Regions from separate parts of the Sphingobium sp. TomTYG73 genome, predicted to be linked through region 3. Evidence: predicted binding sites of a transcription regulator. Region 3 holds the regulator's gene; each other region holds the start of a gene.
The links. Region 3 encodes LexA, which represses DNA repair genes until DNA is damaged. Its sites were predicted from a motif close to GTTCCNCNCTTGTTCT; they were not measured.
Positions count from the first base shown of each region.

Region 1: ACZ5TH_RS12505 (ImuA family protein) is a predicted target of LexA. The motif match lies at 2,562-2,577, and genes of this name have one in related genera.
Region 2: ACZ5TH_RS11350 (MmcB family DNA repair protein) is a predicted target of LexA. The motif match lies at 2,444-2,459, and genes of this name have one in related genera.

Region 1 is NZ_AP027339.1:2,480,721-2,485,904, reverse strand. Features, by position in the region: gene ACZ5TH_RS12515 (error-prone DNA polymerase) at 1-252, opposite strand, end outside; gene ACZ5TH_RS12510 (Y-family DNA polymerase) at 249-1,844, opposite strand; gene ACZ5TH_RS12505 (ImuA family protein) at 1,741-2,556, opposite strand; gene ACZ5TH_RS12500 (sulfotransferase domain-containing protein) at 2,716-4,086, shown strand; gene recA (recombinase RecA) at 4,256-5,184, opposite strand, start outside.
Region 2 is NZ_AP027339.1:2,249,821-2,255,004, reverse strand. Features, by position in the region: gene hpf (ribosome hibernation-promoting factor, HPF/YfiA family) at 1-160, shown strand, start outside; gene ACZ5TH_RS11370 (PTS sugar transporter subunit IIA) at 298-765, shown strand; gene ACZ5TH_RS11365 (PaaI family thioesterase) at 767-1,222, shown strand; gene ACZ5TH_RS11360 (DUF1491 family protein) at 1,212-1,550, shown strand; gene ACZ5TH_RS11355 (cell wall hydrolase) at 1,732-2,379, shown strand; gene ACZ5TH_RS11350 (MmcB family DNA repair protein) at 2,489-2,980, shown strand; gene ACZ5TH_RS11345 (hypothetical protein) at 3,005-3,238, opposite strand; gene ACZ5TH_RS11340 (ankyrin repeat domain-containing protein) at 3,532-4,155, opposite strand; gene ACZ5TH_RS11335 (SCO family protein) at 4,202-4,858, shown strand; gene ACZ5TH_RS11330 (YcgN family cysteine cluster protein) at 4,863-5,184, shown strand, end outside.
Region 3 is NZ_AP027339.1:531,609-536,792, reverse strand. Features, by position in the region: gene ACZ5TH_RS02795 (molybdopterin molybdotransferase MoeA) at 1-82, shown strand, start outside; gene ACZ5TH_RS02790 (hypothetical protein) at 137-289, opposite strand; gene ACZ5TH_RS02785 (IS1595 family transposase) at 431-1,327, shown strand; gene ACZ5TH_RS02780 (hypothetical protein) at 1,541-2,476, opposite strand; gene lexA (transcriptional repressor LexA) at 2,600-3,271, shown strand; gene ACZ5TH_RS02770 (ComEC/Rec2 family competence protein) at 3,232-5,184, opposite strand, start outside.

The sequences.
Region 1 (5,184 bases), 630 kb from region 3:
GTCGGCGATTCCCAGTCCTTTTAGGCCGAGGTCGATCGCCTGCCCCACCATGTCCGAGGCATGGGATGCGCCTCGCAGGAAGGAAAAGTTGGTGGCGGCCACCAACTCTGCAAAAGCGGACCCAGCCCTGCGCGGCGGAGGAGGTCGTGCTTCCTTTATCCGCGCGCTTTCCCGCACCGCTTCCACCGCATCCAATTCCCGCCGATCCATCGACTTGGGCTTGGACGGATCAGGCCCCTTGCCGCGCTTCATGCGAACAGGCCGTGGATGTACCAGCCGGGATGCCGCGCCTCCCTGCCGTAAAGGCCATGGCGGAAGATCCAGTAGCGGCGGCCGCGCGCATCCTCGATCCGGTAATAGTCGCGCGTCATGCCTGCGCTTTCGCCCGCCAGCGCACCGTCCTTCGCCTTCCACCATTCGGGCGCGATCCGCTCTGGCCCCTCATAGCGGGTCACTTCATGCGCGCTGCGCCGCCAGCGGAAATGATGCGGCGGACCGTCTGGCACCTCCGCCACTACCTCGATCGGCTGGGGCGGGTCGAACAGATGGATGGGGCGCATCGGCGGATCGCCTGGTTCTCCTTGACGCGGCCAACTGGACGGTGTGCGGCTTTCGATCGCGGGCAGCGCAAGCTGCGCCTGCTCGGGAATATGGCTGTCGCGCGGCTCCAATCGCTGGATGCGGTTGCGGCCAGCGCGGACGGACAGCCGGTCGACCAGCGCCGCGACCGCTTCCTCGCGACGCGCCTCTCCCCCTTCCAGCGCCAACTGGGTCGCGGCCATCGGCTCGGTCTGCGGCACGGTAAGGCGCAGCATGTCGAAGCCGAAGCCGGGATCGAGCGGATCGGACAGGCTGCCGATCCGCTCCCGCACCAGCCGCATGATCGCGGGCGCATCGCGCACCGGCAGGCCGGTTTCCACCCGCAGCGGAAAGGCGAGACCATCGGTGCGGAAGAACAACAGTTCGAACCGCCGCCCGCCCTCGCCCCGCTCGGTCAGCCGCTCGCCCGCTTCGGCCGCCATCTCCTCAACCCGTTGCAGCGCATAGGCGGTGCTGCCTACAGGCTCGGCGAAACGGCGCTCGATCCGCAGGACAGGGCGCGGGCGGCGGGGGCTAAGCGGGCGATGGCCCAGACCCAGCAGACGGTGCAGCGCATCCACCGCCGCCTCGCCAAAGCGCGCGGCCAGCGCCGCTGCCGGACGCGCAGCAAGATCGCCGATGGTGCGCAGCCCCGCGCGCCGCAACGCCACCCCGCTCTCCTGCTCCAGTTCCAGCGCCTCGACCGGCAGGCGGCGCAAGGCAGCCTCTTCATCGGGCGCTGGCCCTGCGGAAAAGCGGCACAATGCATGCGCGCCCTCCGGCGTGCCCGCTATCGCATGGCGCACCTCCATGCCGTGCCGCTCGAACCGGTCCACCGCCTCGCGCGCCAGGGCTTCCTCCCCGCCCCACAGATGTGCACAGCCGGTGATGTCCAGCATCAGCCCATGCGGCGGATCGATCGCAGCCGCAGGCGTATAGCGCGCGCACCCATCGCACAGCCGCTCCAGCCAATCCTGATCAGTATGATGATCCGCTTCGAAGCTGACAAGATCGGGCTCTTGCGCCCGTGCATCGGCCAGCGTCATGCCCGCGTTCAGGCCCAGAGCCAGTGCATCGGCATCCGGTGTCACAAGACGCATGGCCCCGCGCACAGCCTCCACGATGACGACCGGCCCGGCACCGGCCTGCGCTTGCCACAGGTCAGGCCGCGCGATGCGCAGCCGATCGACCGGCAGGAAGGGGAACCACAGCGCCAGGTAGCGCCGCCCCCTCAGCGCGTCCTCCGCTTGCCCATCCATGCTCATGGCGTTCATCGCACTCTTCTCCAAAATCTCCCCGCTCGGCATTCCACACCATCCGCCATGTCATGCCGTCTGCCCCCGAACGGCGGCGCAACAGGTGGAGTGAAAAGGCGCTCATGCCCGGCGCATTGCCCGGCAACGGCACGGATGGCGCAGCCTCCACCCGCCACCGCGTCTCCGCCGCGCTCGGCACCGGATCGCCACCAATCCGCAGCACGAAGGCCGTGACCCCCGACGCCTCCGCCGCCAGCGCCAGACGGCGGCTCGCGGTCAAGTCCAGCAGCGGCGCGCGCCCGCGCAGTTCGATGACCAGCGCCCCCAGCGCCGGACACCGCAACGCATCGACCGCCGCGCGCAGCAGCAGCGCCTCATCTTTCATGACGCCGATCAGCAAATGGGCTGGATCTATTCCAAGCGCGGCAAGCCCCGGGCCATAAGGTTGTCCCGCCGTTCCATTTGGAAGGCGCAACCAGAACAGAGGAGCCTCACGCGCCGCAAGATGGGCAAGGATCAGGGAAAGACCGGCAGTGGCGCCCTCATCTTCAGCATTCCCGAACAATTCATGCACCCGCCCCCTGGCAAGGCCACCCTGCAATGCCTGATCAAAAGCCGCATGTCCCGTCGTGATACGCGCATCTGCTTTGACGGCCGGAATCCCTTCCAGTGATGCAATGTGCCGCCTGAGGGCTGCAAGCCTGTTCACCGAATCCACCATAGAATGTTCTCTATATGTTCTTTTCAGCGATAGCGCACCCCCTGTCAATCAACTTGGCTGCCATCAGAAAAAAGGGAGGATGGTTTCAGCTTCTTACACACATTGGCCATCATCCGGAAAAGTTTCACACCCGGCTTTCTGCCAAGCTAATCTGTGTTGATGGACACGCCCCACATCGCTTCGCTGGCTCATGCGCCCTTCATTCTGGCGCGCCGTATCGCTTCGGCTCGCAGCCTGCGTCTTGTTTCCAGCGCTGCGACTGCGCTCCTCGCCTCCTACCCGAAGTCGGGCAGGACCTGGCTCAGGTTTATCCTGGCGCAATATTTCCTCGCGTCGCGTGCATATCCGCCCATTACGACCCAGAGCATGTTCACCTTTGCTCCCAATTTCGACTTGGATCCGGTGCGCGGCATACCGGCCTTTGTCCGGAGATCAGAGGAGGCCTCTTTCCCCCTGATCCCTTCCACTCATCTGCGCTTCAAACCAACCCTGCCCGGCCGCCTTCCCATCATATTCCTGATCCGGGATCCGCGGGCCGTACTCATTTCCGACTATCACCATGTGACCCGGCACAAGATGTCGTTTCAAGGCAGCGTTGATGATTTTCTCATGGATGACAATAGAGGCCTGCCACATTATATCAAATATATGAACAGCTGGGCCAATGGCCTCGAACGGCATGACCATCACATCATATATTATGAGGATCTACTGCTTCAAACGGAGGCAGAAGTCGAAAAGATGCTCAGTTTTATGGATGAGCCGGTCAATAGCCGTGCTCTTGGATATGCGGTGGAAAACTCATCCTTCGAAAAACTCAAGGCATTGGAACTCGCCCAGGGCATTCCCGGCCATGAATATGACCGATCGGATTCAGATGCTCTGCGGATGAGAAAGGGACAATCCGACAGCTTCCGTCAGGAACTGACGATCGAGCAGCAAAAATTCATCGAGGATAGCTGCAAGTCTCAGTTGAACCCCCGGATGCTGGCCAAGCTGGATCGATACGGCTTTTCGGCCCCGCCTTCGTCATCCACCGTGAGACCGATCGGGATATCGCAATCCGCAGCGCCCGAAAGGCAGGTGCATGATCCTGCAACCAAGCACCGCCTCCTCTCTCTTGGCGTACAGCTCTTGAGCGAAGCGATGGTCATGATCGGCCTCGCCGCCATGCTCATCGCCCCGACCATTCTGGCGATAGAAGTAGGCGAATGGCTTTTCCGGCGAGAATGGGATGGTCATTCCCTTGAAGACGGCCTCGCCCTGTTCGGGATCGACCGGGTGGGGCCTGTGGAAACGCCGACCGAACAAATACTCGACGTCTTTCTCGCGCTGCCCCTCACCATCGCCTTGTTCATGAACGGCCTCCTCATATTCCTGGCTGCCGTACATTTCGGAGACTGGGGTCTTCAGGGCGTACGGCTCAAGAAAAAGCTCGCCGTCGAGCAGAGCAAAAGGCGCCAGCGGAGCCACGCCAAAATTCCGGCCTCTGACCTTAAGCCGACAGGAATGATAAGCCCCAGCCGCTGATCAATGTTCATTTGCCCTGCTGGGAAAGCCACGCCCAGTCGCGCCTTATAACGGTAAAAGGCCCGCCCCGCGAAAATGCGCGGGCGGGCCTTTTCAGTGCGTGAAACGAAAGGCGAGCAGAGCCGCGCGGCTATCCTGCGGCTGATCCGGCCGCAGGCGTTAACCGTGCTTATTCGCCATCATCCTCCGCTTCGGGTCCGGTCATCATCCCTTCGGCAACCTCTTCGGTCTTGCCCCGGATCACCTTTTCCAGGCGCTCCGCCATTTCGGGATTTTCCTTGAGGAAGGTCTTGGCATTCTCACGACCCTGGCCAATGCGGACGGAGTCGTAGGAGAACCAGGCGCCCGACTTTTCGACCACGCCAGCTTTGACGCCCAGATCGAGTATCTCGCCGATCTTCGAAATCCCCTCGCCATACATTATGTCGAATTCCACCTGCTTGAACGGCGGCGCCACCTTGTTCTTCACCACCTTCACGCGGGTCGCGTTGCCGACGATATCGTCGCGATCCTTGATCTGGCCAGTACGGCGGATGTCGAGGCGAACCGACGCATAGAATTTGAGCGCGTTGCCGCCCGTCGTCGTTTCCGGATTGCCGTACATGACGCCAATCTTCATGCGCACCTGGTTGATGAAGATCACCAGACACTTAGAACGCGAGATCGAGCCGGTAAGCTTGCGCAGCGCCTGGCTCATCAGGCGCGCCTGCAGGCCGACATGGCTATCGCCCATCTCACCTTCGATTTCCGCACGGGGCACCAGCGCCGCGACGGAGTCGATCACCAGCACGTCGATGGCGTTCGACCGCACCAGCGTATCGACGATTTCCAGAGCCTGTTCACCGGTATCGGGCTGGGACACGATCAGCTCGTCAATATCGACGCCCAGCTTCTTGGCATAAGCGGGGTCGAGGGCATGCTCGGCGTCGACGAAAGCCGCAACGCCGCCGGTCTTCTGCGCCTCTGCAATAGCATGCAGCGCCAGCGTGGTCTTGCCTGAGCTTTCCGGGCCATAGATTTCGATGATGCGGCCGCGTGGCAGGCCGCCAATGCCAAGCGCGATGTCGAGCCCCAGCGATCCCGTCGAAATCGCTTCGA
Region 2 (5,184 bases), 860 kb from region 3:
TCCTGAAGCCAGCGTGTCCGATGCGGTGATGATGCTGGACCTGCGCAACACCAATGCGCTGCTGTTCCTGAATGCCGGAACGGCCGCCTATAACATGGTCTATCGCCGCCACGACGGGACGATTGGCTGGGTGGAACCGCGGTTGGAAGCGCGCGCCTGACAGGTGCCTGACACTGGGGTCCGGCCCCGGCTGCCATTGACCCAGAGCGGCAGGCAGCCTATGGGGCCGGGCTTTATATCCCCGGACAAGCGCGGTTTTTAAGGGGCAGCGCGCATGCCGGCTGTTCCAGGTTGGTCATGGTTCATTTCAACGACATCGTCGCGCCGCAGGCACTTGCCACAGAGGTCTCGACAAACGGTAAGAAGCCGCTGTTCCAGAAAATCGCGCAACTGGCGGCGTCCGCCTATGGTCTGAACGCGAACGCGGTATCGGAAGCGCTGTTCGAGCGTGAGCGGCTGGGATCGACCGGCTTTGGGGGCGGAGTCGCCATCCCCCATGCGAAGATTCCCGGTCTGGACAGGATGAGGGGCGTCGTCGTGCTGCTCAATCCCCCGATTGCCTTCGACGCGGTTGATGATTCGCCGGTCGATATCGTCTTTGCCCTGCTGTCGCCGGTCGATAGCGGCGCGGAACATCTGAAAACGCTGGCCCGCGTGTCGCGCTATCTGCGCGATGAGGGGCATGTCGCCCGGCTGCGCGGGGCGAAGTCGGCGGAGGCGCTGCACGCGCTGCTGGCCGGTGGCGAAGCGCGTGACGCCGCCTGAAATGGATGGCGCGCCGAGCGGCGAGGCGGCGCATTTCCGCGCGCTGGAGAATCTCTACCGTTCCGCGCCGATCAACCGGATGTTCCGGTCGGAGCTGACGATTCCCGAGGCGGGCCGGTCGATCATCGAATTCGATGTCGATGAAGAACAGTTTCACGCGGCGGGCGCGGTTCATGGCACCGTCTATTTCAAGATGATGGACGATGCCGCCTTTTATGCGGCGAACAGCCTTGTCAGCGATCGTTTTCTGCTGACGACCGCCTTCAACCTGCTGTTCACTCGCCCGATCGGGCCGGGCCGCATCCGGGCCGAAGGGCGGTGGATCAGCGGCAAGCGGCGGGTGTTCGTCGCCGAAGCGAGCCTGATCGACATGGACGGCGAAGAGGTAGGCCGGGGAACGGGCACCTTCATGCGGTCGCAATTCCCGCTGTCTTCGCTGCCGGGCTATGCCGGCTGACCGGCTGACCAGCGCGATGCTGGTCGGCGTGCTGGTAAGACGCGCGGCCGGGGCAGGCGGATTCGCCACGGTACTGGTCAAGGGTGACGAGATTAGCGGCGCAATCCTTATCGAAACCGCTGAAAGAGGGCAGGCTATGGGCCTGTTCGAACGGGTTTCCGACTTTGCCGGTGGATATAGGTTGGAGCGTTGCGGACCCGCGCCGGATGAGGGAACCGAGTCCCTCAATCAATATATAGCGAGGCGTCGCAGATCAGACCCCGATCTGTGGGTCGTGGAACTCGATATCGCGGATGCGGAACGGTTCGCCGCTGAAACGATCTGTTGATCGTTGACTCTGAACAGATGGAAAGGCACTGGCCCCACCCAACGCTTAACGCGCAGGTTGCCAAATTCGCCCGTGGGGGGCGGGCGAGGTAAACACGCAGACGGGGGGCGGCCTGACGTCGATTATGTGATGGGGTTTTTCCCGACGTCCCTGGCCAAGAACCGCATGTTTCTGAGTTGTAATGAGTTTTCGTTTGAAGGCCGCGACTGCCGCGGCATTTGCCCTGACCGCCACCGTCGCGGTTACGGCGGCCGACATGTCGAGCGCTAGCGAAGTCGCTCCTTCGGTCGTATCCCTTGCCGGGAATCAAGAGCTGAATGCAGCTCCGGCGGCTTCCAAGCCCGCTGTTATTTTTGCCGCGCCGCGCGAAGTCGCCCAGCCGCTGGCCGATCTTTCCAATAGCGCCGATGTGCGTGCCGACAATCTGTCCGCTCTGGTCGATGCACAGGGTGCAGCCGAAGACCTGGACAGCGACATGAAATGCCTGGCTGGTGCGGTATATTTCGAATCGAAGGGCGAGAGCCTGGAAGGCCAGCTGGCCGTTGCCCGCGTCATCATCAATCGCGTGAAGTCGGGCCGTTTCGCCAGCAGCCTGTGCGGCGTCGTCTATCAGCCGGGCCAATTCAGCTTCGTCCGTGGCCGTGGTATGCCGGCAATCCCCATGGCCAGCGAAAGCTGGCGCAATGCTGTCGCGATCGCGCAGATCGCAATGCAGGACAGCTGGAACAGCAAGGCCGAAGGCGCCCTGTTTTTCCATGCCCGCCGCGTGTCGCCGAGCTGGGGCAAGCGCCAACTGGCCTCGATCGACAATCATATTTTCTATCGCTGATCCTCGGGTCGCACATCACAAGGACAGCGGGCCGGTTCAGGAAACTGAATCGGCCTTTTCTTTTGTTCCCTTCTTGTTCTAAGATATGGGCATGAGTCCGGTTTCTTCCATGCCCGCCCCTGATCGGGACTGCTCTCCCCTGACCGATGGCACGGCGCTGGCCGTGGCGCGTGGCACGCTGCGGCTGTTTTTTCGCCATGACATGAGCGGGATATTGGAAGTGCCGCTGCCCAATGGGCGCCGCGCCGACATCATGGCGCTGGACAGCGCGGGGCGGATCAGCATCGTCGAGATCAAGTGCAGCCGCGCCGACCTGCTGGGTGACATGAAATGGCCGGACTATCTCGATTATTGCGATCGCTTCTTCTGGGCGGTGCCTTCCGGCTTTGACCTGTCGTTGTTCGACAGCGAGGCTTTATGGCCAGCGCGCACGGGCCTGATCGTCGCGGATCAATATGATGCCGAATTGCTGCGGCCTGCGCCCGTGGAACCGCTCGCGGCGGCACGACGGAAAGCGGAGACCCTGCGCTTTGCACGGCGGGCGGCGCGGCGGCTGACTGCATTGGCCGATCCCGATCATGCCGCCGAACTGGGATGGTGATGTAAGGACATCCACCATGAGGCGTCAGCGGGGGCGCGTACCCCAATATTCATCGGCCAGGAATCGGTGGAGCGCCGTCGATCCCTGCCGCGCTGCTGTCCGCGCCATGTGGCGGCGTATGTCATAGCTGCTGTTGTTCAGTCCGGTATGGAATGACTCCAGCGCCTTCTTCGTTTCATGTGGTGCATGCGTATAGGGCTGGAAGATATTGCCGAGGGCCTGTTCCCAGGCTTTCTCGATGTCGTTCTTGCGCTCCATAACCGGCCTCTCCGGGCTTGGGATGATATAGAGGAGATGGGAAGGCGGGGGGCGTGAGACAAGATGTGGCATGCTTGACGTGAGGCTGGAGCGTCGTGCCTCCAATGAAATGCGTTTTCACCGTTCGCCCTGAGCTTGTCGCAGAACTCCCTTTCTTTTCAGAACAAGGAGAGGGCTTCGACATTCGAACGAGGCAAGTGACTCGTTCGGACAGCCCGAACGGGGTTAGGTAAGCGCGATATGGGGCACAATTCCCGAAAGCAGGCGCAAGGAAGGCGTCTGACCCGGTCGTCCTAGAAGGTTGGACCCTGCACCGGCCCCGAAGGCGCGGCCTTTGGCTTCGATGCCGCCAACACCTCGACAATTCCGGAGGTGCGCGCATCCCGTTCCGCATAGTCGCGCGCGGACATGCCAGCGATCGTGTCGCGCTTGTCCGCATTCGCGCCCTGCGCGACGAGCAGGCGGACGAGTCCGATGTCGCGCAGCTGGACGGCGCGGATCAGCGGGGTTTCGCCGCTGCCGTTGGTTTTGTCGATCTGCGCCCCACCAGCCAGAAGGGTCCGGACGCCATCTTCGAACCGCGCCTGCACCGCATTCATGAGCGGGGTATTGCCACGATTGTCGGCAAGGTTGGGATTGGCGCCCTTGGCGAGCAGGAAGGACAGCCAGGTATTGTCGCGACGGGCGATGACGAGGTGCAGCGCGGTTTCGCCGCTGGTGACGTCGCGGCTGTTGATGACGGTCGATCCGGGCTTCTGGATGAGGTCGGTGACTTTCTGCCCGTCGGCGTCCTTGACCGCCTTCAGGAAATTATAGCTGTCCGAAAATTGCGCCTGCGCCGCGATTGGCGACAGCAATGTCAGCGCCAGAGCTGCTGCGCGAGCCGCGCCTATCCAAGCCGGAAAAGCCTTCATCATCGTCCTTAAGCCCCGTTGGCATTTGCAATAGCGCCCATAGCAGGGCATGGCTGGCGGCGCCATGAACAAAGCGATCCGTTCCCTCATCCTGCCGTTCACCGCCCTGCTGGCCGCCTGCAATATGGGTGCGGGCGGCAACGCATCAAGCGAGATGGAAGGCACGCGGGGGGATCTGGCCGGAGCGCGGATCGGAGCCGCCTTCACCCTGACCGACCAGGATGGGAAGAAGGTGCGGTGGGATGATTTCAAGGGCAAGTACCGGCTGGTCTATTTCGGCTACAGCTATTGCCCTGACGTCTGTCCGCTGGATTTGCAGCATATCATGCAGGGCTTTTCGCAGTTCGAGAAGGCGGATGCGAAGCGGGCGGCGAAGGTGCAGCCGATCTTCATCAGCGTCGATCCGGAGCGTGACACGCCTGCGGTGCTGAAGACTTATGTGGCGGCGTTTCACCCCAAGCTGATTGGACTGACCGGCACGCCCGAGGAAATCGCCAAGGTGGAAAAGGATTTCGTCGTCATCGCTAATAAGGAACAAGCGAAGGGCGACAGCGAGTATCTGGTCAGTCACACTCGCACGCCCTATTTGTTTGGGCCGGACGGCCAGCCCGTGGCGCTGGTGCCGGTGGACGATCCGGGGACGCCGGACCAAGATGAGGGAGGACGAGACAATGTGCGCGCCTTCCTGGAAAAATGGGTCAAGTGACGGTTTGAACTTCTGGGAAAAGCCCCTCGACAAGCTGGACCGCGCGGAGTGGGAAGCGCTGTGCGATGGCTGCGGCAAATGCTGCCTGCACAAGGCGGAGGATGAGGATACCGGGCGCGTCTATCCGACCAACGTCGCCTGCCGATTGCTCGACCGGCATAGCGGGCAGTGCAGCAATTACAGCGAACGGCGGCGGTTCGTGCCCGATTGCGTTCGGCTGACCCCGCAAAAGGTGAAGACGATCAGCTGGCTTCCGCGGACCTGCGCCTATCGGCTACGGGGTGAGGGCAAGCCGTTGCCGTCCTGGCACTATCTGATCAGCGGCG
Region 3 (5,184 bases):
TCAAGCGGAATGCCTGATCCTTCGACCGGCCGATTCACCCGCGGCTGCCGTAGGCGACAAAGTAATCATCGTTCCCCTCTGACAATGAGAAAGGGGCCGCAAAGCGGCCCCTCCCCGTGATCCAATCGAACGTAGATCAGCGCTGCTGCTTGCTGTGATCGCTCTTGTCCTTGCGGCTTTCGCCCATTTGACCCTGGCGATTTTCCTGCTGCTGCTGACGCCCGCCCTGGCTTGAGCGGTCACCACCTTGCTGGCGGCGCTGTTTGTCCTGATCGTTCTGGTTCGCCATCTTACTCTCCTATTCACCCTCTTTGGGAAGGCCGCTACTGAACGGCTGTGACGCAGGTCCGTTCCTTTCGTTACGCTTGGCGCAACCTGCTTGGTGATTATCCCCTTTGCATACGTAAGGAATTGCGCTATACAACGAGGCATGAGCAAGAAGCCCCAGACCATCGCGCAGTTCTTCAAGCAGTTTCCCGATGACGAAAGCTGCCTGAACCATCTGTTTGAAATCCGGTTTGGGCAGGGCTTCGAGTGTCCGTCCTGCGAGCGCCCCTCCAACTGGTATCGGATCAAAGCAGAGCGCGCCTATTCCTGCCAGTGGTGCGGCCACCATCTGCACCCGACCGTAGGCACTCCATTCGAGCAGACCCGGACGCCACTCCAGCTTTGGTTTTATGCCATCTATCTGTTCACCACGACCCGGAACGGCGTGGCAGCGAAGGAATTGGAGCGCCAGCTAGGCGTGACCTACAAGACGGCGTGGCGCATGGCGCACCTGATCCGCGAGCATATGGCAGCAGTGGACGGCGAAGACCCGATCGGCGGCGCGTTCAAGACCGTAGAGATTGACGAGACCTATATTGGCGGGGAAGCGACCGGCAAAGGCACCGGCTACAAGGGCAACAAGACCGCGATCATGGCGATGGTGGAGCGTGGCGGGGACGTTATCACGAAGGTTATCCCGAACCGCCGCAAGAGCACGATGGAAGGCCATATCTTCGCAAACGTGCGGCCCCATACGGAAATTCACACGGACGAATTTGCCAGCTACGGCGACATTGGGCATTTCAAGGGTTACTGGCACAAGACGATCAATCACTCGACCGGTGAATATGTGCGTGGCCATGTCACCACCAATGGCGTTGAAGGCTTCTGGTCGCAGCTAAAGCGGTCGATCAACGGCACCCACATTCACGTGAGCGGCAAGCACCTGTGGAAGTATGCCAAGGAAACGGAATACCGCTTCAATCGTCGGGATTGCTCTGAGGCGATGCTTTCGGAACTGCTTTCGACCTTCGGGCCATTGCCCGAACGGCGCGATTGAAGGCCTCCTGATCCCCTTGTGGGTCGGCCTCATGCTCCTTAATAAACTGGTCAATTTTGCCGCTTTCGCGAGCCTGTTTCAACGTTGCCATAACCGTAGACTCTTACAGCATTTTCAAGGAGAACCAAACCGGGGCAAATTTACAGCGGTGTTTCTAATACAATGTCTGGAATTAATCGGCACGTCATCCTTGCGCTTGTCGGATGGCTGATTCTAGCTGGCAGCAACCCAGTACATCAGCCCGACAAGAATACTCAGGCCAGCAATAAGGCTGAGGCGCCCTCGGAAAAGCCTTTTGTTCCGTATCCCATGCGTGATGCTGATGCCTGCTATAATGCCGCAGAACACGATCAGGCCGATTTGTGCGCCCAATGGCGCGCTGCTATCGCTTCGGAAAAAGCCGTTCGTGAGGCGAGTAGGGCTACGGATTGGGCTATCATCGCCACGTTGCTCAGCGCAATCGGTGTGGGCGGCCTGATCTACACGCTTTGGCAAACACATGGCGCGTTGAATGAGGCCCGGCGCGGCAATCGCATCGCTATGAAGGCCAATGCCCGCGCCACTCGCCAAGCTGTAGCTGCCGCTGAAGACACACGACTGGCCTTGCAAGCTGCCGAGAGGAATGCCGATGCCGCCGAACTGGCTGTTACTGAGACCGCCGCAATGGGGCGCGCTCAGGTCCGTGCCTACATAGCTATTTTGCCACCTACGATCACGATAGACGATGATGGAAATATTATAGTCCATGCTCGATGGGCGAATGCCGGAGCATCCCCCGCCCGACAAATTGTTGTCACGCTTGCTGCCTATTTGGATATATCTCCAAAGGTCGTTTCGTTTCAAAGCGTCCAAGCTTTCCCGCATGACACTGCGCCAAGCCAAGAGGTTTCCTGGCCGTTCGGGAGAAATTCGTGGAAAATAGACAGCGATCTTCTGCGGATCGTTACGACCGAAAACAGACACATTTTCCGGGTTCAGGGCGATTTGCGATATCAAGACGTTTTTGGGGAGCGGCAATCTGAGCCGATTGGGTATTTCTGCGCCCAAAAAATTCCAGTCGGCGAAGCTGTCGAATGCCCCCGCATTCCCTTCTTTGGGAACGGCTAAGCCAAATAACAGCGCCATAAGCGCGGGGAGGTGCCACATCATTTTAAGCCACCTCTCCAAGCCCCACCACGATTACGTATGCAAAGGGGATAATTACCACCTGCTTGACTTGCCTCCTTACGTTTCCTATGCGTTCTCCATCCGTTCCATGGAGGATAAGTCGGCATGCTGACGCCCAAGCAACAGGAATTGCTCAGCTTCATTCAAACTCGGCTCGAGGAAGGCGGGGTTTCGCCTTCGTTCGAGGAGATGAAAGAAGCGCTCGATCTGCGGTCGAAATCCGGGATTCACCGGTTGATTAATGCGCTGGAAGAACGCGGGTTCATCCGCCGCCTGCCGAACCGGGCGCGCGCGCTGGAGGTTTTGAAACTTCCTGAAGCGATGCATCGCGCACCCAAGGTTGCAGCGACACCCAAGCCGCAACTGTCGGCCAAGCCCCCGGTCGCAGCCAATGACGTTATAGACATCCCCCTTCACGGTCGGATTGCCGCAGGCGTTCCGATCGAAGCCATGGAAGGACAGAATATGCTGTCCGTTCCTGCGGCTCTATTGGGTGCCGGAGACCATTATGCTCTTGAGGTTTCGGGCGATTCGATGATCGATGCGGGCATCCTCGACGGCGACTTCGCACTGATCCAGCGCACTGAAGTCGCGCGCGAGGGGCAAATCGTGGTCGCACTGATCGAGGATAGCGAGGCGACACTGAAATATTATCATCGCCAGGGGCCTAAGGTCAGGCTCGATCCGGCCAACAATGCTTATGAGCCGCAAATCTACGATTCGCAGCAGGTGCGTATTCAAGGAAAGCTGGCTGGTCTGCTCCGGCGGTACAACTGATCGGATCGGCGGCGCGACGGTAAATAGAAAGGGCGGGCGACCCACGGATGTGCGTCGCCCGCTGTTTTCCCGGTTCGCACGGTTCCTCCATCAAGATCGATCGCCAGCCCGCCGGTATGTGCCAACAACCGGCGATCGGCTTTCAACCAGCGGGGCCGACACCATGACGGCAGGCGGCGGTCAGCGATAACGATGTCGGCGCGCGCGCAATCGCGTGCCAGGATGTCCTTGGGTACGACAACCCCGCTTCTCGTCACCAATAGCTGCCATATGCGCCCTCCTCCGGTTAGGGCCACCATGCAGAGGTCCATGGAACAACGCGCCTCGGGCAAGTCTGCAAGAGCGCCCAGCGGACCTCCATAGCCTGCACTCTCCGCGATCATATCGCGGACATAATCTCCGGCCCGTTCGCGCAGAATAGCCATGCCGCCGTCCTGCCCGCGAACGGCCACATGGCGCCCATCCGCCGTCACTAGAATGTCGGGGGACGAACTCATCATGATGATGGCCATCCCCAGCACCACGGGGGCCAGTCCCACCCAGCGCCAAGCGCTTCGCCACAGCAGGCACCAAAGGCCGCCTAGCACGATGATCCCGAAAATCGCGTTAGACACGGCAGGCGCGGTGACGATCGCCCATGGACTTGCCGCCACCCAATGCGCGATCAGCAGCAGCAGGTCGAGCGCGCGGGAGGTCAGCCACCAGGCAGGAGCCCCGAGACCGGCAACATCCAACATCAGGGCCAATGCCTCCAACGGCATGACGACAAAGGTCGTCAGGGGGATAGCGACGAGGTTTGCGAAAGCGCCAACCATCCCAGCCTTGTGAAAGTGGAACAACGCGATCGGCGCCAGAACCATTTCCACCGCAAAGCCGGAGAGAAGCAGGACGGCAAGGTGGCGACCCAGTCGCCGAAGCGCTGGCTCCTCACGGGATGCCGCGAACGCCCGAAAGCGGTGATGTTCGCCCAGGGCAACAAGGGCGATCACTGCGGCGAAGCTCATCTGGAAGCTTGGCCCCGACAGCGCCTCTGGCCATGCCAACAGGACCACCAGCGCCCCGGCGGCTATCAACCGCAAGGTGATGGCTTCGCGCCCAAGCGCAAGCCCGCCCAGCACCAGCAGTGCCGCGACGCAGGATCGAACCGTCGGCACTTCCGCGCCCGTCAGCAAAGTATATCCCAGGCCCGCCAGCGCACCACCGGCCGCAGCGATCAGCATCAATGGCCAGTCCAATGCCGCACGTCGGCTGAGTGCCATGATCCGCATCAGCAGGAAAATGACCGCGCCGATGAGGGCGGTGACGTGCAACCCGCTGATCGAGAGCAGATGGGCAAGACCGCTGCGGCGCATCGCGTCGGCGTCCGCCTCGCTGATCGCGCCCTGATCCCCCGTCGCCAGCGCTGCGGCGATCCCCGCTCCGTCGCCATTTGCATTCTTCAATATATGCGCGAAAAGACGATTGCGCAGAGGCGGCGCCTCCGTTGATGGTCGTAGCACGACGATGGGCTTGAGCGCGCGTCCTGTTGCCCCAATCCCCTGAAAATAAGCGCGACGCGAAAAATCATAGCTGCCGGGCAGGCTCGCTTCGGCAGGAGGCATCAACCGGGCGCGAAAGCGAATGATGGCACCTTTGCCAACCCCTTCGGGTAGGTCCGCCGCTGCTATGTTCACCCGGATCAGGGAAGGCAGCGCAGGCATGTCGATCGGACGGATCGATACGCGACTCATCTGCTGCGCGGGCACCGTGTCGGCTGACCTGACTTCGCCAGTCACTTCCACAAATGCGGCACGCGGCAATGGGGTCGTGCCGACAATCAGGGCTTTCCCCCATATCAACAGGCAACCTGACGCAGCAAGCAGACCGCCCAATATGATCGCATGGCGTATCCGGCCGCCCTCCGGCAACATCAG